4 regions of the Alloalcanivorax venustensis genome follow, and region 2 is predicted to be linked to each of the others. Evidence: predicted binding sites of a transcription regulator. Region 2 holds the regulator's gene; each other region holds the start of a gene.
The links. The regulator sigma-54, encoded in region 2, starts transcription at its own class of promoters, with help from an activator protein. The targets are predictions, from matches to a motif close to TGGCACNNNNNTTGCTNT.
Positions count from the first base shown of each region.

Region 1: the regulator sigma-54 is predicted to act here: its motif matches at 2,823-2,840, upstream of glnA (glutamate--ammonia ligase).
Region 3: the regulator sigma-54 is predicted to act here: its motif matches at 3,639-3,656, upstream of ACMG4O_RS12350 (MSMEG_0572/Sll0783 family nitrogen starvation response protein).
Region 4: the regulator sigma-54 is predicted to act here: its motif matches at 2,078-2,095, upstream of atzF (allophanate hydrolase).

Region 1 is NZ_CP179934.1:142,902-148,164, reverse strand. Features, by position in the region: gene ACMG4O_RS00695 (inactive transglutaminase family protein) at 1-282, shown strand, start outside; gene ACMG4O_RS00690 (alpha-L-glutamate ligase-like protein) at 282-1,271, shown strand; gene ACMG4O_RS00685 (tRNA (5-methylaminomethyl-2-thiouridylate)-methyltransferase) at 1,358-2,467, shown strand; gene ACMG4O_RS00680 (sulfurtransferase TusA family protein) at 2,473-2,724, shown strand; gene glnA (glutamate--ammonia ligase) at 2,948-4,354, shown strand; gene ACMG4O_RS00670 (DUF4124 domain-containing protein) at 4,661-5,263, shown strand, end outside.
Region 2 is NZ_CP179934.1:3,188,448-3,193,710, reverse strand. Features, by position in the region: gene rapZ (RNase adapter RapZ) at 1-476, opposite strand, end outside; gene ptsN (PTS IIA-like nitrogen regulatory protein PtsN) at 497-970, opposite strand; gene hpf (ribosome hibernation-promoting factor, HPF/YfiA family) at 975-1,274, opposite strand; gene ACMG4O_RS14955 (RNA polymerase factor sigma-54) at 1,316-2,764, opposite strand; gene lptB (LPS export ABC transporter ATP-binding protein) at 2,957-3,682, opposite strand; gene lptA (lipopolysaccharide transport periplasmic protein LptA) at 3,684-4,274, opposite strand; gene lptC (LPS export ABC transporter periplasmic protein LptC) at 4,249-4,806, opposite strand; gene ACMG4O_RS14935 (KdsC family phosphatase) at 4,803-5,261, opposite strand.
Region 3 is NZ_CP179934.1:2,629,793-2,635,055, reverse strand. Features, by position in the region: gene ACMG4O_RS12370 (sll0787 family AIR synthase-like protein) at 1-388, opposite strand, end outside; gene ACMG4O_RS12365 (MSMEG_0567/Sll0786 family nitrogen starvation N-acetyltransferase) at 385-927, opposite strand; gene ACMG4O_RS12360 (MSMEG_0568 family radical SAM protein) at 924-2,069, opposite strand; gene ACMG4O_RS12355 (Nit6803 family nitrilase) at 2,026-3,066, opposite strand; gene ACMG4O_RS12350 (MSMEG_0572/Sll0783 family nitrogen starvation response protein) at 3,079-3,561, opposite strand; gene ACMG4O_RS12345 (PLP-dependent aminotransferase family protein) at 3,852-5,243, shown strand.
Region 4 is NZ_CP179934.1:172,596-177,858, forward strand. Features, by position in the region: gene ACMG4O_RS00825 (AMP-dependent synthetase/ligase) at 1-633, shown strand, start outside; gene ACMG4O_RS00830 (ABC transporter substrate-binding protein) at 662-1,876, shown strand; gene atzF (allophanate hydrolase) at 2,135-3,904, shown strand; gene uca (urea carboxylase) at 3,897-5,263, shown strand, end outside.

The DNA.
Region 1 (5,263 bases), 400 kb from region 2:
CTGTTCCCGATGGTGATTCTGACCATGGTGATCGAGCGTATCTCGATCGTCTGGGAGGAGCGTGGCGGCGGCCAGTCGCTGAAGGTGGCCATCGGCACCCTGATCGCGGCGGTGCTGTGTCACCTGCTGATGGTCTGGCAGCCGCTGGTGTACTTCGTGTTCACCTTCCCCGGCGTGTTGCTGGTGCTGGCGGCGGTGATGGTGCTGATGGGCCATTACCGGGGTTATCGCCTGGCGGAGCTGATGCGCTTCCGGGCGATGACCGATGAAGGTGGCCGCTGATGTTCGGAATCCGCACCTGGAGGGCCCTGCGCCGCCGTGGCGTGATGGGCATCAACCAGCGCAACGGCGACTATGTGCTGGCCTACAACGACCGGCGCCTGTACCCGCTGGTGGACGACAAGATCCGCACCAAGAAGCTGGCCCTGGACGCCGGCATCCAGGTGCCGGACATGTACGGCATCATTGATACCGAGCAGGGCATCAGCAAGCTCCAGCACATCGTCGAGACCCACGGCGACTTCGTGATCAAGCCGGCCCAGGGTGCCGGCGGCGACGGCATCATGGTGATCTCGGACCGCTTCGAGGGCTACTACCGGGGCGCCTCCGGCCGCATGATCAGCCCCGAGGAGCTGGAGTTTCACATTTCCGGGATCATCTCCGGCATCTATTCCCTGGGCGGCCACCGCGACCGCGCCCTGATCGAGTACCGGGTGCGCTCCACCGACCTGTTCGACCGCATCAGCATCGGCGGCGTGCCGGACGTGCGCATCATCGTGCTCAAGGGCTACCCGGTGGCGGCCATGCTGCGCCTGCCCACCCGCCAGTCCGACGGCAAGGCCAACCTGCACCAGGGCGCCATCGGCGTGGGCGTGGACATCGCCACCGGTGTCACCCTGAGCGGCACCTGGCACAACCTGAAAATCGACCGGCACCCGGACACCGCCCATCCGGTGGCCGGCGTGCAGATTCCCGACTGGGAAGCCTGCCTGGAGCTGGCGGCGCGCTGCTATGAGCTCACCGGCCTGGGTTATCTGGGCGTGGATCTGGTAATGGACAAGCACAAGGGCCCGTTGATGCTGGAGCTCAACGCCCGCCCCGGGCTGAACATTCAGATCGCCAACGACGACGGCCTGCTGCGCCGCTGCCGCATCGTCGAGGATCATCTCGACGGCCTGGACTGGAAGCTGGAGCCGGTGGCCCGCCGGCTGACGCTTGCCAAGCGCGAGTTCGCCGTGGCCCGCCTGCCGGAAGCCCCCGAAGCGCCCTGACCCCGGCGCTTCGTCAACAAAGCGTGATTTGCTATACTCTGCCGCCCGTTTCCGACCATCTCCTTTAAAACAGGGCGAGTATTGTTATGTCCGAGGCAGTCGCACCCGTCACCCGGCCCAGCGCCGACCCGCTCCAGCGCCGCGCCATCGCGCTGGTGTCCGGCGGGCTGGACTCCATGCTGGCGGTAAAAGTGATGCAGGAGCAGGGCATTCACGTGGAAGGGGTGAACTTCTTCACCGGCTTCTGCGTGGAGGGCCACACCCACGCGATCCGCAAGAAAGACAAGGACAAGAACAAGCGCAACAACGCCCTCTGGGTGGCCGAGGAGCTGGGCATCAAGCTGCACATCATTGATATCTCCGAGGAGTACAAGGATGTGGTGCTCAACCCCAAGCACGGCTACGGCGCCCATCTGAACCCCTGCCTGGACTGCAAGATCTTCATGGTCAACCAGGCCACCTTGATGCTGAACAAGGCCCGTGAGCTGGCCGGCGAGAAGGGCTTCGATTTCATCATCACCGGCGAGGTGGTGGGCCAGCGGCCCAAGAGCCAGCGTAAGGAAACCATGCCCATCATCAGCAGCGAGTCCGGCGCCGACGACCGCCTGCTGCGCCCGCTCAGCGCGCTCAACCTGCCCGAGACGCTGCCCGAGCGCGAGGGCTGGGTGGACCGCTCGCGGCTGCACGATTTCTCCGGCCGCAACCGCAAGCCGCAGATCGAGCTGGCGCGGCGTTTCGGCCTGGAGGACTATGCCCAGCCCTCCGGCGGCTGCTGCTTCCTGACCGACGAATCCTATTCCCGCAAGCTGGCCGACCTGTGGCAGGCCCGCAACGAGCGCCGCTACGAGCTGGACGACATCATGCTGCTGAAAGTGGGCCGGCATATCCGCCCGCAGCCGCACCTGAAGCTGATCATCAGCCGCGAGGAAGGCGAGAACCGCTTCCTGGAAGGCTACCGCTACCAGTTCACCAGCCTCACCACGGTCAGTTGCCCCGGCCCGCTGGCGCTGGTGGACGGACGCTTCGAATCGGAAGCGGAGCTGGAGCAGGCCGCCGCCATCGTGGCGCGCTACTCCAAGGGCCGCGGCGACGACACCGTCACCGTGGAGGTCAAGGACCCGGGCGGCGTTGCCCGCGAGGTGCGCATCGCGCCGGCACGGCCCGAGGACATCCCGAAAACCTGGCTGGTGGCCTGACCGCGATGACCGACGAAACCCTTCACGAACTGGATGTGCGCCGCCAGCTGTGCCCCATTCCAGTGATCAAGACCCAGAACAAGGTCGCCGAACTGGCGCAGGGGGAGGTGCTGAGGGTAACCTGCACGGACCCGGGGGCGCTCAACGACATTCCCGCCTGGTGCCGAATCAATGGCCACGAGGTGCTGGCCACGGAGGAGGGCGACCTGGAGGTGGTGATCACCCTGCGGGTTGGTGAACCTTCCGTTGCACTCTAGTGGTGCACAAATACCAAGAAGGCACCGTTTCGGTGCATGATATCCGGATACAGGCGCGCTGATCGGGCTCAATACAGGCTGCTGCGCCAAAAAAGGGCTGGCACAGTATTTGCTGACCTATTGGCATGCAGGCCCCGGTGGCCGAGAATAACGGCTCTTCGCGTGCCCGCTCCGGCGGAGGCGAGTAGCCAGACACATACCCGTTCCAGGAGGACGCTCAACAATGTCTGAAAAGACGCTGAAACTGATTAAAGATAACGACGTGAAGTGGGTGGATCTGCGTTTTACCGACAGCCATGGTAAAGAGCAGCACGTGACCCTTCCCGTCGGCGAAATCGACGACGACTTCTTCCAGGACGGCAAGATGTTCGATGGTTCCTCCATCGCCGGTTGGAAAGGCATCAACGAATCCGACATGATTCTGCTGCCCGAAGACGAAACCGCCGTTCTCGACCCGTTCACCGACGTGGCCACGCTGAACCTGCGTTGCAACATCGTTGAGCCGACCACCATGCAGGGTTACGAGCGTGATCCGCGCTCCGTGGCGCTGCGCGCCGAGGAATACCTGAAGTCCACCGGTATCGCCGACACCGCCCTGTTCGGCCCGGAGCCGGAATTCTTCGTGTTCGATTCGGTACAGTGGAAGTCCGACATGTCCGGCGCCATGTACAACATCTACTCCGAAGAAGCGGCCTGGGTGTCCGCCGATGAGTTCGAGAAGAACAACATCGGTCACCGTCCCGGCGTCAAAGGCGGCTACTTCCCGGTACCCCCGGTGGACAGCCTGCACGACCTGCGTGGCGCCATGTGTTCCGCCATGGAGCAGATGGGCCTGGAAATCGAAGTGCATCACCACGAAGTGGGCACCGCGGGCCAGTGCGAGATCGGTGTGGGCGCCAACACCCTCACCAAGAAAGCCGACGAAGTGCAGATCCTCAAGTACTGCGTGCACAACGTGGCCCACGCCTACGGCAAGACCGCCACTTTCATGCCCAAGCCGCTGATCGGTGATAACGGTTCCGGTATGCACGTGCACATGTCCCTGGCCAAAGACGGCAAGAACCTGTTCGCCGGTGACGAGTACGCGGGCCTGTCCGAAGAAGCGCTGTTCTACATCGGTGGCGTGATCAAGCACGCACGCGCCCTGAACGCCTTCACCAACGGTTCCACCAACTCCTACAAGCGTCTGGTGCCCGGCTTCGAAGCCCCGGTAATGCTGGCGTACTCCGCCCGTAACCGTTCCGCTTCCATCCGCATTCCGTGGGTGAGCAACCCGAAAGCGCGTCGTATCGAGACCCGCTTCCCGGATCCGTCCGCCAACCCGTACCTGTGCTTCGCGGCACTGATGATGGCCGGCCTGGACGGCATCAAGAACAAGATCCACCCGGGCGACGCCATGGACAAGGATCTCTACGATCTGCCGGCGGAAGAAGCCAAGGACATCCCCACCGTGGCGCACACCCTGACCATGGCGCTGGATGCTCTGGAAGCCGATCACGAGTTCCTGACCCAGGGCGACGTGTTCACCAAGGACATGCTGGAAGGCTACATCGAGCTCAAGCGCAGCGAAGTGGAGCGTCTGAACATGACCCCGCATCCGGTCGAGTTCGACATGTACTACAGCTGCTAAGCCTCACGGCTACCGCAGTCCCCGAAAAGCCCGGCCTTCGCGCCGGGCTTTTTTTGTTTGTGCGAGCGGGCCATGCCCGCGAAAGGGTGGCTTTCAGCCACCCGGCGGGATACCAGAGCCCCTCTGGCCGCAGTACAAAGAACCTCTCTGGTATCCTGCCGGCCGGCGTTGCCGGCCTTTCGCTTGCAAGCAAGCTCCTACAAGCCGGGCTCTTAGAGGTGTCGCGATGGATTTTGCGGGCCGGGCCCTTTTTTTGCGGGTACCCCGGAGTCAGAATCAAGGTCAGACCCAACAAGGATGAGACCAATGAAAATCTGGTGGCCCCTATTACTGTGCGTCATGCCACTGCTGGCCGGCGCGCAAACAGAGAATGTCGACCGCCCCGATGAAGCCGGCGGCTCGAAAGGCATCTACCGCACCGTGGACGCCGACGGCAACGTGGTGTTCACCGACAACCCGCCGGACAAGAAGCGCGCCGAGGAAGTGAAGGTGGGCCCCACCAACACCATGGACAGTCCGCCGGTGGAGCGGCGCGCCGCATCCCGGGGCGATGCGCCGCCGGAACCGCCGGAGCCGCCGGATACGGGCTATGAGGCGGTGTCGATCACCGCGCCGGACGCCGGCGCCAACCTGCGCCTTCCCCAGGACAACCCGATCCAGGTTCAGGTATCGCTGTCGCCGTCGCTGAAAAGCGGGCACCGGCTGGTGATTCTCGACAACGGCACGCCGCTTGAGGGCACCGCCATGGACTTTCCCAATCCCGGCGAGCACACCCTGGTGGCGCAGGTGCGTGACGGCGACGGCACAGTGCTGATCGAGTCCGAGCCGGTGCTGTTCTACGTGATGCGTACCACCGCCGATAGCGGCGGCGGCCAGGGCCAGGGCAAAGGCTCCGCCTTTCCCACCTTC
Region 2 (5,263 bases):
CGGCGGGCCACCCGTTGCCGGATCAGGTTGCGCAGCGTGTGCACGTCCAGGCTGCTGGTGTCGATCACCAGATCGGCGAGCATGCGGATGTCGGCCAGCAGATGCGCTTCGTACTCAATCGCGTCGGCCAGGGTGCGGTCGTCGTCGCTCAGCGGGTGGCGGCGGCGGGTGGCGCTGAAGCGCTCCAGCAGGGTGCCCGGGTCGGCGTCGAGGAAGATCACCTCGGTCTCCACCTGCTGGTTTTTCAGTGCCTTGATGATGCTTTTGAACGCCAGCAGCTGGCGGGGCAGGTTGCGCGCGTCCACGCCCACCGCCACCCGCTCGGGGGCGTGTTCCTCGGTGTCGAGCTGTTCGGTGAGGGTGGGCAACAGCCCCAGGGGCAGATTGTCCACGCAATAGTAACCGTGGTCCTCCAGGGCCTGCAGGGCGGTGGTTTTACCCGACCCGGAGCGGCCGCTGAGAATGGTGAGCTTCATAAGGGGGCAACCGGTAAGGGCTAGGACGCGAGGCGTAGTTCCGCTTCCGATTCCACCGCCACCTGGAACAACTGCTGGTTGCTGTGGGCCCGTCGCAGGTCGCTGCGGTAGTCATCGTCGTTGAACAGGCTGGCCAGATGGCTGAGTGTCTTGAGGTGCTGTTCCGGGTTCTGCTCCGGCACTAGCAGCACGAACACCAGATCCACCGGGCGCCCGTCGACGGCGTCGAAGTCCACCGCGTCTTCCAGCTTCAACAGCAGGCCCACCGCGCCCTCGCAGTGGCCCAGCCGGCAGTGGGGAATGGCGATGCCCTCGCCGATGCCGGTGGACCCGAGTTTTTCCCGGGCCACCAGGGCGTCGAACACTTCCTGCTCGTTGAGGCCGCCGCAGCTGGCCGCGGCCAGCTGGGCGATCTGATCGAGCAACCGTTTTTTACTGGTGACCGACACGTCGTTATAGGTGCGGTCTTCGCTGAGCAATTCACGTACTCGCATAGGGTTAATGACCGTGTTTACGGTCCACCGTCTTCTCTTTGTGTTTGAGGATTTGCCGGTCCAGCTTGTTGGTCAGCGCATCAATGGCCGCGTACATGTCGTCCGCGTGGGCGGTGGCGAACACGTCGGCGCCGGAGATGTGGATGGTGGATTCGGCCTTGTGGGATTTGGGCTCCGGAGACAGGATCACCTGAATGCTGGTGATCTGATCGAAATGGCGCTCCAGTTTGGCGAACTTTTCGTCCACATAGTCACGCAGGGCGTCGGTGATATCCAGGTGGTGACCACTGATGTTTATTTGCATGGCTGGCTCCTATACCTCGTTAAGACCCATCCTCCGCGCGCCTACACCAAACGCTTGCGGGCGCTCGAGGACGGGATGCGCATCGCCTCGCGATATTTGGCGACCGTGCGGCGCGCCACCTTGATCCCCTGATCATTCAGCAAGCTCGCCAGCTTGTTGTCGCTGAGCGGCTTGCGAGGACTCTCGGCGGCGACCAGCTTCTTAATGATGGCACGAATGGCGGTGGAGGAACACTCACCGCCGCCGTCCGTGTCGACGTGACTTGAGAAGAAATATTTCAGCTCGAACACGCCCTTGGGCGTGAGCATGAATTTCTGGTTGGTGACCCGGCTGATGGTGGACTCGTGCATGCCCACGGCCTCGGCGATGTCCGCCAGGACCAGCGGTTTCATCGCCTCTTCACCGTAGTTGAAGAAGTCCTGCTGCACCTCGACGATGCGGCTGGCCACTTTCAGCAGGGTATCGTGGCGGCTTTGCAGGCTTTTCAGGAACCATTTGGCCTCCTGCATGCAGTTACGCAGGTACTGGCCGTCCTCGCCGCCCACCTGGCGGGCCATCTGCGCGTACTGGGCGTGGAGGTTGACGCGCGGCAGCACCGCCTCGTTGAGCGCCACCCGCCAGCCGCCCTTGTGGGCGCTGACCACCACGTCGGGGACCGCGTAATCGGCGCTCTCGCCGCCGATCTGCTGGCCCGGGGCCGGATCCAGGCCGCGCAGCAGGGCCATGGCCGCCAGCAGCGCTTCCTCGGTGGCGCCCAGCGCCCGCCGCAGGCCGGCGTAATCGTGTTTTTCCAGCAGCGTCTGGTGCGCCAGCACCGCCCGGGCGTGGTCCAGATGCGGGGTGTCCTCGGGCAGCTGGGCCAGCTGCACGCCCAGGCACTCGGCCAGGTCGCGACTGGCCACGCCGACCGGGTCGAACTGTTGCAGCCGGTGCAGCACCGCCACCACTTCATCGTCTTCCACCGGGTCGTCCGGGTCGGCGATTTCGTTATGGGCGGTGGTGACCAGGTCTTCCAGGGGCACGGTGACGAAGCCGCGCTCGTCCAGGGCTTCAATGATGATCTGGGCGATCACCCGGTCCCGGTCGCTCATCGGCGTCAGGTTGAGCTGCCACTCCATGTGGCTGATCAGGGTGTCCGGGTTGGCGTGGCGCTGCTGCCAGGCGTCGGCGTCCTCGCTCTCGCCGCCGGGGCTGCTCTGGCCCACGTAGAGGTCGTCCCAGTCGCTGTCGGTCTCCACCGGGCCGTCCACCAGGTCTTCCAGGGCGTCGCTGCGCTCCACATCCAGGTCGGCGTCGGCGTCGTACTCGCCGTCATCGGCGCTGAAATCCTCGGCGCCTTCCTCCATTTCCAGCAGCGGGTTGGTCTCCACCGCCTGCTGGATCTCCAGGCGCAGGTCCAGCGTCGACAGCTGCAGCAGGCGGATTGCCTGCTGCAGCTGGGGCGTCATGGTCAGCTGCTGGCCGATTTGAAGCTGTAAGGAGGGTTTCATGCTGCGTGTCTGGTTGCTCGATCCCGAGGGTTGGAGCATAGCAGCATCAATCGAAATTAAGCAATAATCATGCCAGCTATTGTGTTGTCCGGCGGAAGGGTGTAGGGCGATGCGGCGGGAAGGCGTCCACTATATGCAAGGGTTTGGGCGGTGCGCAAGGCGCGGCGGCGCCCGCCGCCGCTTTTGTCGCCACTAGAGCCGGAAATCGGCGCCCAGGTAGACGTCGCGCACCTGCTGGTTGCCGAGAATGGTGTCGGCGTCGCCGTCGGCGATGATATGGCCGGTGCTGACGATATAGGCGGTGTCGCAGATATCCAGGGTCTCGCGGACGTTGTGGTCGGTGATCAGCACGCCGATGCCGCGGTCCTTGAGATGGCGGATGATGCTCTTGATGTCGTTCACGGAGATCGGGTCGACCCCGGCGAAGGGCTCATCCAGCAGAATAAAGTCCGGGTCCGTGGCCAGGCCGCGGGCGATCTCCGCGCGCCGCCGCTCGCCGCCGGACAGGCTCATGCCCATGCTGTCGCGAATATGGTCGATGTGGAATTCCTGCAGCAGTTTCTCCAGCTGCTCCTTGCGCTCCGCCTTGCTGAGGCTCTTGCGCGTTTCCAGGATCGCCATGATGTTCTGCTCCACGGTGAGGCGGCGGAAGATGCTCGCCTCCTGGGGCAGGTAGCCGATGCCGCGTTTGGCCCGGCCGTGCATGGGCAGGTGGGTGATGTCGTTGCCGTTGATCTCGATGCGGCCGGCGTCGGCGGCCACCAGGCCCACGATCATATAGAAGCAGGTGGTCTTGCCGGCGCCGTTGGGGCCCAGCAGACCGACGATCTGGCCGGCTTCCACTTCCAGGGAGACGTCCTCGATGACGCGGGTGCTCTTGTAGCTCTTGGCCAGGTTATGGGCGCTCAGATGTGCCATCTCAGGGGGTCTCCGCATTGTCGGATTGCGCGGCCGGGGCGTCCTGGGCCGGTTCGCCGTTGTCCTGCTCCTCCGGCTCGGCGTCCTCGCTGGCCTGCTCGGCGTTCTTGGCCGGGATCACCAGGCGGACCCGCTTGTCGCCTTCGCTGCTGGCGTCCACGCGGCGCGAATCCAGGTTGTACTCCACCTTGGCGCCTTCGAAGGTGTTGCCCTGGTGGGTGACGCGGGCGTTGCCGGTGAGCACCAGGCTGCGCTGCGCCAGGTCGTAGACCAGCTTGTCGGCGCGGGCGTTCAATTCCTTGCCTTCCACCATGCGCACCGGCGACCCGGTGGCTTCCACCCGCATCAGTTCATTGTTCTCGGTGAACAGGCGGATCACATCCGCGTTCAGGCGCCGCTTGCCCTGGATCAGCTCGGCGTTGCCGCGATACACGCCGGTGCCGGCGCTCTGTTCGAAGGTGGCCTCATCGGCGCTCACCTCCACCGGGCCGGTGGGCTGCTGGGCGGCGGCGCCGGCGGTCAGCGCGGTCAACGCCAGAGCCAGCAGAGCCTTGCCCAGGGCGGACCTATTCCGTGCTGCCTGTGAATTCACTTACCACTCCTTGCTTGAGTGTCATTTCGCCGCTGGTCAGATCGCTTTCCATGGCGCCGGCGCGGGTGCGGCCGTCGCGGTGGCGCATGGCGAGCTCGCCGGGGGAGACCACGCGGTTAGTGTCGTTGTGGTACTGCAGTTCCTCGGTGTCCAGGGTGACGCCGTTGCTTTCGCTGCGCGCTTCCACCTGGTCCGTGAAGACAATCAGGTCACCGTTGTCGCGCACTTCACCACGGCGGGACTGGATCGTCCACAGGCCGTTGCTGTTGTCCATGCGCAACACCGGTTCGGTGAGGGTGGTGAGCGCGTCCCGTTCGTACTGCTCCAGGTGATCCGCCACCAGGCGGTACTGCACCCGGCCGTCCTCTTCATCGTAGGCCTTGGCGACGATCCGGTCGGCGATGATCATCGGCGCGTTGAGAAACGCCTCGCGATCCTCCTCCAGGGGGTTGTCCCACTCGTGCAGGGTCATCAGCACGATCAGGCCCAGCAGCAGGATGCCTGAGGCGCTGAGCAGGCCCTGCCGTTTCACGCGTCACCCCGGTGTTCGAGAAGGGCGTCGCAGATCTCGCGCACCGCGCCTTCGCCGCCTCGGTTGCGGGTCACGTGGTCGGCCGCCGCCCGCGCGCAGTCGTGGCCGCTGGCGGGGGCGAAGGCGATCTGCGCCCACTGCAGGGCCGGCACGTCCGGTTCGTCGTCGCCGGCGTAGCCGGTTTCGCGGGCGGTCACGCCCAGCGAGGCGGCCAGGTCGGCCAGCGCCACGCCCTTGTCCTCGCGGCCCTGGATCACATGCTGGATGCCCAGCTCGGCGGCCCGGCGGGCCACCATGGGCGTGTCGCGGCCGGTGATCAGCGCCAGGGTGACGCCGCTGGCGGCCAGTTTCTTGAGGCCGTGGCCGTCCAGGGTATTGAACACCTTGAGCGCTTCGCCGTCGGGGCCGTAATAGAGGCGGCCGTCGGTGAGCACGCCGTCCACGTCGAAGGCCATCA
Region 3 (5,263 bases), 560 kb from region 2:
CGTTGCTGTGGCCGCCCACCACCGGCACCTGGTATTTGCCGGCGGCCCGGCGCAGCCCCGCCATGATCGCGTCCGCCTGATCGGCGCCGGCGCTCCACAGCGCGTCCACCACCGCCGTGGGCCGGCCGCCCATGGCGTAGATGTCGCTGACGTTGACCATCACCCCGCAATAGCCGGCGAAATCCGGGTCCCGCGCCACGAAGCCGTTGAGGAAGCCTTCAATGGCGAACAGCAGGTAGCCGTCGCCGTCGGCCAGGACGGCGCAGTCGTCGCCCACCGGCACGGCGCCGTGCGCGGCCTCCAGGTCGCGCAGCATCGGCGCGATGTCCTGCTTGTGCTGGAACGCCGGGCTGTCACGCAGGGCGTCCATCAGGGCGGTGAGGGTCATGAGGCCCTCCTGCCCACCGCCACCAGCGGCAGGGTGCCGCCGTGCACCGGCGGATAGTGGGCCAGATCGGCGCGCATCAGCACGTGCGGCCTGCCGTGCAGGTCGAGACTACGCAGGGTGCGCCAGTGCAGGCTTTCGAACAGCGCCTGGTTGGCGGCCTGCACGGTGGCGAAAAAAGCGTTACAGCCGCGCGCATGGGCGCTGCCCACCGCCAGCCGGATCAGGGCGCTTCCCAGATGGGCGTCGCGCCGGTAGCCCGGCGCCACCGCCAGCCGGGAGCCGTACCAGATGCCGGGCCGGTCGCTGTGGATGCGCACCGTGCCGACCACCTCGTCCGGGCCGCCGGCCAGGTAGGAGAGCGCCACCAGGGTGGTGGCGTGTTGGTCCAGGGCGTCCCGGTCGTGGTCCTGGAACAGCCCCTGCTCCTGGCAGAACACGCGGCGGCGCAGGGCGGCGGCGGCACGCTGCTCCCAGGCCTGGTCCGCCACTTTGACGGCGTACTCCCGGGGGCGGAACGGGGTGACCGGTTCCAGGATCATGGCAGGCTCTCCAGATCAGCGGGCACCTGGTCGGAGGCGTCCTCGAAGGTCGACAGCGACGAGCAGGCGCCGCAGCGTCCGCAGCCGGCCTTGATGTCACGGGAACGCAGGTCGCCGTCGCGCAGCATGGTCGCCAGCGGTTCCAGGATGCTGGCCATGTGAGCGGACGACGGCGACGGATGGTTCGCCAACGGTGTGCCGGAGATCGGCACGAACGGCACCACGAACGGGTAAACGCCCAGCTCGATCAGCCGCCGGCAAAGCGCCAGGGTGGTTTCCGGGGTGTCGCCCAGTCCGGCCAGCAAATAGGTGCTGACCTGGCCGCGCCCGAACACCGCCACCGCCTCGGCGAAGGCGTCCATGTACTGCGCCAGGCTCACCGAGGCCTTGCTGGGCATGATTTTTTCGCGCAGCGCCGGGGTGGCGATTTCCAGGTGCATGCCCAGGCTGGCCACGCCGCTGTCGCGCAGGCGCTGGAACCAGGCCGGGTCATCCGGCGGTTCGCACTGTGCCTGGATCGGCAGGTCCACGGCGGCGGTGACGGCGGCGGCGCTGTCGCACAGGATGCGCGCGCCCCGGTCCCGCAGGTTGGGGGTGCCGGTGGTCATCACCATGTGCTTGACGCCGTCCAGCGCCACCGCCGCCCGCGCCACCTCGGCCAGTTGCGCCGGGGTTTTATGGGCGATGGTGCGGCCCTCCTTGAGCGACTGCTCGATGGCGCAGAACTGGCAGGAGACCTTGCGGTTGTTATAGCGGATGCAGGTTTGCAGCACGGTGGTGGCGAGCACGTCCTTACCGTGCAGGGTGGCGATGTGCGAATAGGGCACGCCGTCGTCGGTGCGCAGGTCGTAAAAGCGCGGTGTCGGGGTGAACGCCAGCCGGGCGATTTCCCGGCCCTCCCGGGACAGGGCGGCGCCGCCGTCGTCGCCGGCGGTGCCCAGGCTGTACGGTGACTGATCGGCGCCGGCGGTGTGCACCGGGATCATCACCACCCGGCCATCGATCGATAGCGCCTTGTGGTCCGAGGGGCCGGCGCCGCCGCGCCGGCTGGGGGCGCCGTGGCCGGCGTCCTCCAGGCGTACGCCGCGGGTCTGCAGCTCATTGATGAGCTGTTCGGTGGACAACGCTTTGCTCGCGGTCATCGCTATCGCTCCTCTCGGACGGAGATTGGAAAGTGGCCACGGTGGGCGCCTGGTCGTCCGGTTTCGGGACGTCGTGCCAGGTGGCCGCCGGCCGTCGGTCGATCATCAGGCTGAGCAGTTCCGGGCGGGCGTAGTGGCCCACCGAATCCATCATCCGTTTGCGTTTCAGAATCAGCGCCATGTCCAGGTCGGCCACGCACAGGCCTTCGCCTTCGGTGACCGGCTCACCCAGTACCTTGCCTTCCGGGGACACGATCATGGTCATGCAGCCGCCGCGCAGGGCCTTTTGCTGGGCCGGGTCGTCGGTGATCGATTCAATCTGGTGGTCCTCCAGCCAGCCGGTGGCGTTGACCACGAAACAGCCGGATTCCGCCGCGTGGTGGCGCATCGCCGCCTCGATCTGGTCGGCGAACACCTGGCCGACCATGGAACCGGGAAACTGGGCGCAGTGGATTTCCTCGTGCTGGGTCATCAGCGCGTAGCGGGCCAGGGGGTTGTAGTGTTCCCAGCAGGCCAGCGCGCCGATGCGCCCGACGCCGCTGTCCACCACCTTCAGGCCGCTGGCGTCGCCCTGGCCCCAGATCATGCGCTCGTGGTAGGTGGGCGTGATCTTGCGGCGCTTGAGCAGCAGGCGGCCGTCGCGGTCGAACACCACCTGGGTGTTGTAGAGCGTGCCCCGGTCCCGTTCGTTGACGCCCAGCACCACCACCATCGAATGGCGGGCGGCGAGGGCGGCGACCCGGTCCAACTCCGGGCCGGGCACCGTCACCGCCTGTTGGTAGAGGGCAAGGTGGTCCGCGCCGGAGAACGCCGGGGCGCGCACGAACGAAAAATACGGGTAGTAGGGCAGCAGGGTTTCCGGGAAGACGATCAGTTGCACGCCCCGCCCGGCGGCCTCCTCGACGGTGGCGCACACCTTGTCCAGCGTGCCCCCGGGGGTGCGCAGGTCCGGCGCGATCTGCGCCGCCGCCGCCCGTACCGTTGCGGCTTCGTTCATGGCGCCGCTCCCTCAGGTGGTCCAGGTGTCGAGGATGAAGGCGCCGTCCCGGCGGTGCAGCAGCACCAGGTCCAGCACGTCCAAGGGATTGATTGGTCTGATCCCCTCAATCAATGAAGGCTCGCCGTGGCCGTACAGCGCCTGAAGCGCGAACCGGCAGGCGTACACCTTGCCGCCTTCCCCCATGAACTTGGTGATCTGGTTGTTGACCGCCATATGGCCGGGGAACGCCTCGTCGCCCAGGGTCGGGAAGCCACGCTGCACGCCCAGGGTGACACCGGGGCCGTACAGCAGCACCGAGGTGTCGAACCCTTTGCGCTGCAAGCGCGTGGCCTGCAACATATTGACCAGCCCGATGGACCCTTCGAACGCCACGGTATGGAAGGTCACCAGGGCTTTCTCCCCCGGCTCCGCCTTGACGTCCTCGAACACCTTTTCTTCGTAGTCGACGAAAAAATCGCCTTTCTGATGCGCTGCTTTCTCTACGGTGGGCATAACCGTCTCCCATGCTTTGAGGATGCTTTTGAGGTTGATCGAAGGCGACGCCCAGGGTCGCGCTCCGTAACCGTTCAATTGCAATCAATATGCCAACCAATAGATGAAATGATTGATTGGTCCCGGTCGCTGTGGCTCAATGGGCGGCGAATCCCGTGGTGCCGCGAGCCACCGACCGGCGGGCAACCAATCAAAGCGCCGGGCGGCGCCCACCCTGGTGAGCGACACTGGTGCACGGGGTGGTTCCGATCAGTGCGAAAAGGCGCCGCCACATGGCGCGGAGTGAGTCCATGACCTCTTCCCAGGAGGCCTGGCGACCGGTTCTCAAGAACAGCGGCCAGCCAGTCTATATTCGTATCGCCGACGCCATCGGCGACGACATCCTGGCCGGCCGGCTGGGGGTCGGCGAGCGTCTGCCACCGCTGCGGGATCTGGCCGAAACCCTGCAACTGAACTACGCCACCGTGTCGCGGGGCTACGGCGAGGCGCAGCGCCGTGGTCTGATCTATTCGCGGGTCGGGCAGGGCTCCTTCGTGTGCCGGCCGGGCCGCGCCAGCCGCCGCAGCGCCAGCGCCGACCGGGCGGTGGACATGACCATGAACCTGCCGCCGGAACCCCGCGACCCGCTGCTGCGCGAGCGCATGGAAGCCGGGCTGCGCGCCCTGGGGCCGGACCTTCAGCCGTTGATGCGCTACCAGGAATTCGGCGGCTCCATGGAGGACCGCGAAGCGGCGGTGGCCTGGCTGGAGCGGCGCCCTTTGACGGTGAGCGAGGACCGGGTGCTGGTGTGCCCCGGGGTGCAAAGCGCCTTGCTGGCGGTGCTCGGCAACCTGGCCCGGCCCGGCGACGTGGTGCTGTGCGAGGCGCTGACCTACCCGGGGCTGCGGGCCATCGCCGGGCAGCTGGGCCTGCGTCTGGTGGGGGTGCCGCTGGACGACGACGGCATTGATCCGGACGCGCTGGCGAAGCTGTGCGCGGAACATCATCCCAAGGCGCTGTACTGCAATCCGGTGCTGCTCAACCCGGCGGCGGTGACCTTGAGCGACGAGCGCCGCCACCGGGTGGTGCAGATCGCCCGCCGTCATAATCTGCCGATTATCGAGGACGACGCCTACGGCCTGCTGCCCAGCCACCGGCCGCCGGCGTTGGCGGCGCTGGCGCCGGAACTGACCTATTACCTGTGCGGATTCAGCAAGTCGTTGGGGGCGGGGTTGCGCATCGCCTATCTGGCGTTGCCCTCGGCCCGGTTGCGCTCGCGGCTGGCGGTCACCCTGCGCGCCACCACGGTGATGGCGTCGCCGATTACCGCGGCGCTGGCGTCCTGCTGGGTCCAGGACGGCACCGCCGACCTGGCTCTGACGCTGACCCGCCGCGAGTCCCAGGCGCGCCAGGAACTGGTCGCGGAGATCCTGACCGGCGCCGACTACCGGTCGCACCCGGAGGCCTTCCACGTCTGGCTGCGGATGCCGCCCGCCTGGAGCCGGGTGGCGTTCGCCGCGCGGCTGCGCGCCCAGGGCATCAATGTGGTGGTCAGCGACGCCTTCGCGGTCAACGGCAAGCCGCCGGAAGCGGTGCGGCTTTGCCTGGGCGGCCCCGCCAGCCGCCAGGATCTGGGCCAGGCCCTGCATGTGATCGCCGACGCCCTGCAACAGCCGGGCGCCGCCAGTGCCGGCTTTTTCTGAGCGGTCCGTACTTTCGGAGG
Region 4 (5,263 bases), 430 kb from region 2:
CTCAACAGCCGCGAGCGGGAACAGGTGGGCAGCGTCGGCGAGCCCCTCCCGGAGACCCAGGTGCGCATCGCCGACAACGGCGAAGTGCTGGTGCGCGGCGGGCATGTGTTCGCCGGCTACTGGCGCAAGCCGGAAAAAACCGCCGAGGACATCCGCGACGGTTGGCTGCACACCGGCGACGTGGGCCGCCTGGAAGACGGCATGCTCACCATCACCGGCCGCCTCAAGGACATCATCATCACCGCCGGCGGCAAGAACATCACGCCCGCGGAAATCGAGAGCCGGCTGAAATTCTCGTCCTATATTTCCGATGCGGTGGTGATCGGCGACAAACGCAAATACCTGACCTGCCTGATCATGATCGACCAGGAAAACGTGGAAAAGTACGCGCAGGATCGTCAGGTGCCATTTTCAAACTTCGCGTCCCTTTGCCGTGCCAAAGAGGTGGTCGATCTGATCGACGGCATCATCAAGGACGTGAACAAACAATTCGCCCAGGTGGAACAGATCAAGTATTTCCGCCTGATCGATGTGCTGCTCACCGCCGAGGATGAGGAGCTGACCGCCACCATGAAGTTGAAGCGTTCCTTCGTGGAGAAAAAACACAAACACCTGATCGATTCCATGTACTAATTGTCCGCGTACGATAGGAGAGTGCATCATGAAGAAGCTCTGTCTGGCTGCCCTGGCTGCTGTAAGCCTGCTGGGTTGCAGTGATACCAAGGAAGAAGAAAAAACCGCTGAAAAAGCCGCCGAGCCGGTTCGCGGCGTCACCGACACCGAGATCAAACTGGGCGGCATGCACGATCTGTCCGGGGTGTTCGCGGCGTTTTCCTCACCCGCCGTCCAAGTGGCGAACGACATGTTCGACGAGGTCAACGCGGAGGGCGGCATCCACGGCCGCAAAATCCGCTACATCGTCGAAGACCACGCCTACCAGGTGCCCAAGGCCACCCAGGCGGTGAACAAGCTGGTCACCCGGGATGAAGTGTTCGCCATGCTGATGAGCCTGGGCACGCCCCATAACCTGGCGGCGTTCCCGGTAATGGACAGCAACAACGTGCCCAGCATTCTGCCGCTGGCGCTGTCCCGTCCGATGGAAACCGAAGGCGATTTCTCACGCCGCTTCGTGTTCGGCCCCAGTTACTACGAAGGCGTGCTCAAAGGCGCCAGCTGGATGGCCGACGAGTACGACATGGAAAAAGCCTGCGTGATGTACATTCCGTCCGACTTCGGTGAAGAAGTGAACCAGGCCATGAAAGACGCCGCCGAAGAGAACGACGCCCTGGAACTGGTGGAAAGCAGTTCCCACCGTCCGGACGAAAGCGACTTCAGCGGCACCCTGGCGCGCCTGCGCGACGCCGGCTGCGAACTGGTGGGCGTGGCCCTGCCGATCCGGCCGATCATCACCGTGGTCGCCACCGCCAAGCAGATGGGCTGGGACGACGTGAAGTTCCTGGTCTCCCAGGCCGGCTTTCACTCCGCCGTGGCCGCCGCGCCGGGTGGTGTTACCGAAGGCCTCTACGGCGTGTCGCCCTGGCAGGACATCGTCAGCCGCATGAAGGACGTGCCGGAAGCCAAGGAGTGGGCCGATCAGTACAAAGAGGAATACGGGTCCGTGCCCAGCGGCGGCGCCGTGCTCGGCCGTGTCGGCGCTGAAGTGACCATCGAAGCGCTGCGCAAGGCGGGCCCGGATCTGACCACCGAATCGTTCCTGGCCGCCATGGAGTCCCTGGACTTCAGCGACCCGGTCACCGGCGTGGACATCAAGATGAGCGCCGACAACCACCGTGCCGGCAACGACATCATTCTCTCCAAGGTGATCGACGGCATCTGGGAGCCGGTCACCACCCTGGAAGATTCCGTCTCCGAGTAAGCCTCCGCCCGGGGCGTCCCGCGACGCCCCGGCATCAACCGGCGCCTCCCCGGAGGCGCCGCGTTCCTGGCGCCAGACGCCCAACAATCGGGCAAACGCCCCACAACGATGCAGCCCGGCGCTGCCCGACGCCTCTGCCGGCCTTCCCCTTCTAGCGAAAAACACCCTCTTTTTCAGTGATTTAGACACCGCGCCCCACGCTGGCACCCGCCTTGCACTGATCGGCATACCCACTGGTATACAACGAGGTATGCGATCGTGCTTGGCTGGACCATCGATCAATGGCGCGCCGCCTACCGGAAAAAGAACGTCACTCCGGTATCGGCCATGAAAGCTCTTTCCGCTCAGCTGCAGGACAGCGAGCGGGCCCTCTGGATCCACCTGCTGGACGAGTCCAGCCTGCTGGCCCAGGCGGAGCGCCTGAGTGATCCCAGCCTGCCGCTGTACGGCGTGCCGTTCGCGGTCAAGGACAACATCGACGTGGGCAGCCTGCCCACCACCGCCGCCTGCCCCGCCTACACCTACACCGCCAAGGAAACCGCGCCGGCGGTGCAGGCGCTGCTCGACGCCGGCGCCATCCTGGTCGGCAAGACCAACCTGGATCAGCTCGCCACCGGCCTGGTGGGGGTGCGCTCGCCCTACGGCGAAGTGCCCAACCCGTTTAACCCGGACTATATCTCCGGCGGCTCCAGCGCCGGTTCGGCGGCGGTGGTCTCGCTGGGCCTGGTACCGTTCGCCCTGGGCACCGACACCGCCGGCTCCGGCCGAGTGCCGGCGGCGTTTACCAACACCGTCGGCCTCAAGCCCACCAAGGGCAGCATGAGCACGCGCGGCGTGGTGCCCGCCTGCCGCACCCTGGACTGCATCAGCGTGTTCGCGCTGAGCGTGGAGGACGCCCAGAACGTCTACGACCTGTTCCGCGGTTACGACGAACTGGACGGCTACGCCCGCCCGGCGCCGCAGCCGCTGCCCGCCGCCCTGCCGGAACGGCCGCGCCTGGGCATTCCCAAGGACACACCCTGGTTCGGCGACCAGCGCGCCGCCGCCGCCTGGCAGCGCCACCTGGAAGAGCTGGCGGAAATCGCCGAGCTGATTCCGCTGGATACCGGCGTGCTGCGCGAAACCGCCGAGCTGCTCTACCAGGGCCCCTGGGTCGCCGAACGCTACACCGTGGCCGAGCCGTTGCTGGAAAAAGACGCGCTGCTGCCGGTGATCCGCGATGTGATTCTACCCGCCAGAGACATGAGCGCCGCCGACGGCTTCCGCGCCCAGTACCGCCTGGCCGATCTGCGCCGCGAGGCCGATCAGCTGATGGCGAAGGTGGACGCCCTGGTGGTGCCCTCCACGCCGGGCATCCATACCCGCGCGGCGGTGGCCGAGGAACCGGTCAAGCTCAACAGCCAGCTCGGCACCTGGACCAACTTCGTCAACCTGCTGGATATGTGCGCCCTGGCCCTGCCCGGCGGCTTCCGCGACGACGGCCTGCCGGTGGGCGTCACCCTGATCGGCGGCGCCTGGCAGGACGGCGCCCTGGCCGAGTTCGGCCGCCGCTGGCAGCGCCACCGCCCCTGGAAGGCCGGCGCCACCGACAACGCCCTGCCCGTCCCGGCGGAGCCGGAAGCCGGCAGCGACGACGGCATGGTCACCGTGGCGGTGGTGGGCGCCCACCTCACCGGCATGCCGCTCAATCACCAGCTCACCGACCGCGGCGCCGTGCTGCTGGAAAGCACCCGAACCGCGCCCTGCTACCGGCTCTACGCCCTGGCCAACACCACGCCGCCCAAGCCCGGGCTGATCAAGGGCGCCGACGGCGCCGCCATCGAAATCGAACTGTGGAAGCTGCCGGTCAGCGAATTCGGAAGCTTCGTGGCGCTGATCCCGGCACCGCTGGGCATCGGCACGCTGGAAACCGAGGACGGCCGTCAGGTGAAAGGCTTCATCTGCGAAGGCTGGGCCATCGACGACGCCACCGACATAACCGCCCTTGGGGGGTGGAGGCACTACATAAGAGGTTTGAGCAATGCATAAAAAAGGGCTAAGCAAAGTTCTGATCGCCAACCGGGGGGAGATCGCGGTACGCATCTGCCGCACGCTCAAGGAAATGGGCATCGCCTCGGTGGCGGTGTACTCCGACGCGGACCGTAACAGCCAGCACGTCGGCGCCGCCGACGAAGCGGTGGCGCTGGGCGGCCAGACCGCCGCCGAGAGTTACCTGCGCAGCGAGCTGATTCTGCAGGCCGCCAAGGACACCGGCGCCCAGGGCATCATCCCCGGCTACGGCTTTCTGTCCGAGAACGCGGACTTCGCCGAAGCCTGCGCGGAAGCCGGCATTCAGTTTATCGGCCCGACCCCGGACCAGCTGCGCCGCTTCGGCCTCAAGCACGAAGCGCGCGCCCTGGCGGAAGCCGCCGGCGTACCGCTGGCGCCGGGCACCGGACTGCTGCAAAGCCTGGACGAAGCGAAAAGCGCCGCCGCCGAAATCGGCTATCCCATCATGCTGAAAAGCACCGCCGGCGGCGGCGGTATCGGCCTGAGCCGCTGCGACAACGAGCAGGAACTGGCGGACGCCTTTGAATCGGTGAAACGCATGGGGGAAAACTTTTTCTCCGACAGCGGCGTCTTCATCGAACGCTTCGTGGCCCGTGCCCGCCATGTGGAAGTGCAGATCTTCGGCGACGGTCACGGCAAGGTGCTGGCCCTGGGCGAGCGCGAATGCTCCCTGCAGCGCCGCAACCAGAAAGTGGTGGAGGAAACCCCGGCGCCCAACCTGCCCCAGGCCACCCGGGAACAACTGCACGCCAGCGCCGTGCGCCTGGGCGAGTCGGTGAATTATCAGTCCGCCGGCACCGTGGAATACATCTACGACGACGAACGCGACGAATTCTATTTCCTGGAAGTGAATACCCGCCTGCAGGTGGAGCACGGCGTCACCGAGGCGGTGTTCGGCGTCGACCTGGTGGCCTGGATGGTGATGCTGGCCGGCGGCGAACAACCGCCGCTGGACGCCGACTACCGGAGCCGTGGCCACGCCATGGAAGTGCGCATCTACGCCGAGGACGCGCTCAAGGATTTCCAGCCCAGCCCCGGTGAACTCACCGAGGTGTCGTTCCCGGACGACATCCGCCTGGACGGCTGGGTGGACACCGGCACCCAGGTGAGCCCGCACTACGACCCGATGCTCGCCAAGGTGATCGTGCACGGCGACGACCGCCCGGCGGCGCTGAAGAAAATGCAGGACGCCCTGGCCGCCACGCGGCTTTCCGGCATCGCCACCAACCTGGATTACCTGCGCCGCATTCTGATCGACCCGAACGTGGTGGAAGGCAAGGTCTCCACCCGCTACCTGGAAAGCTTCCAGTACACCCCCACCGCCTTCGAGGTGGTGGA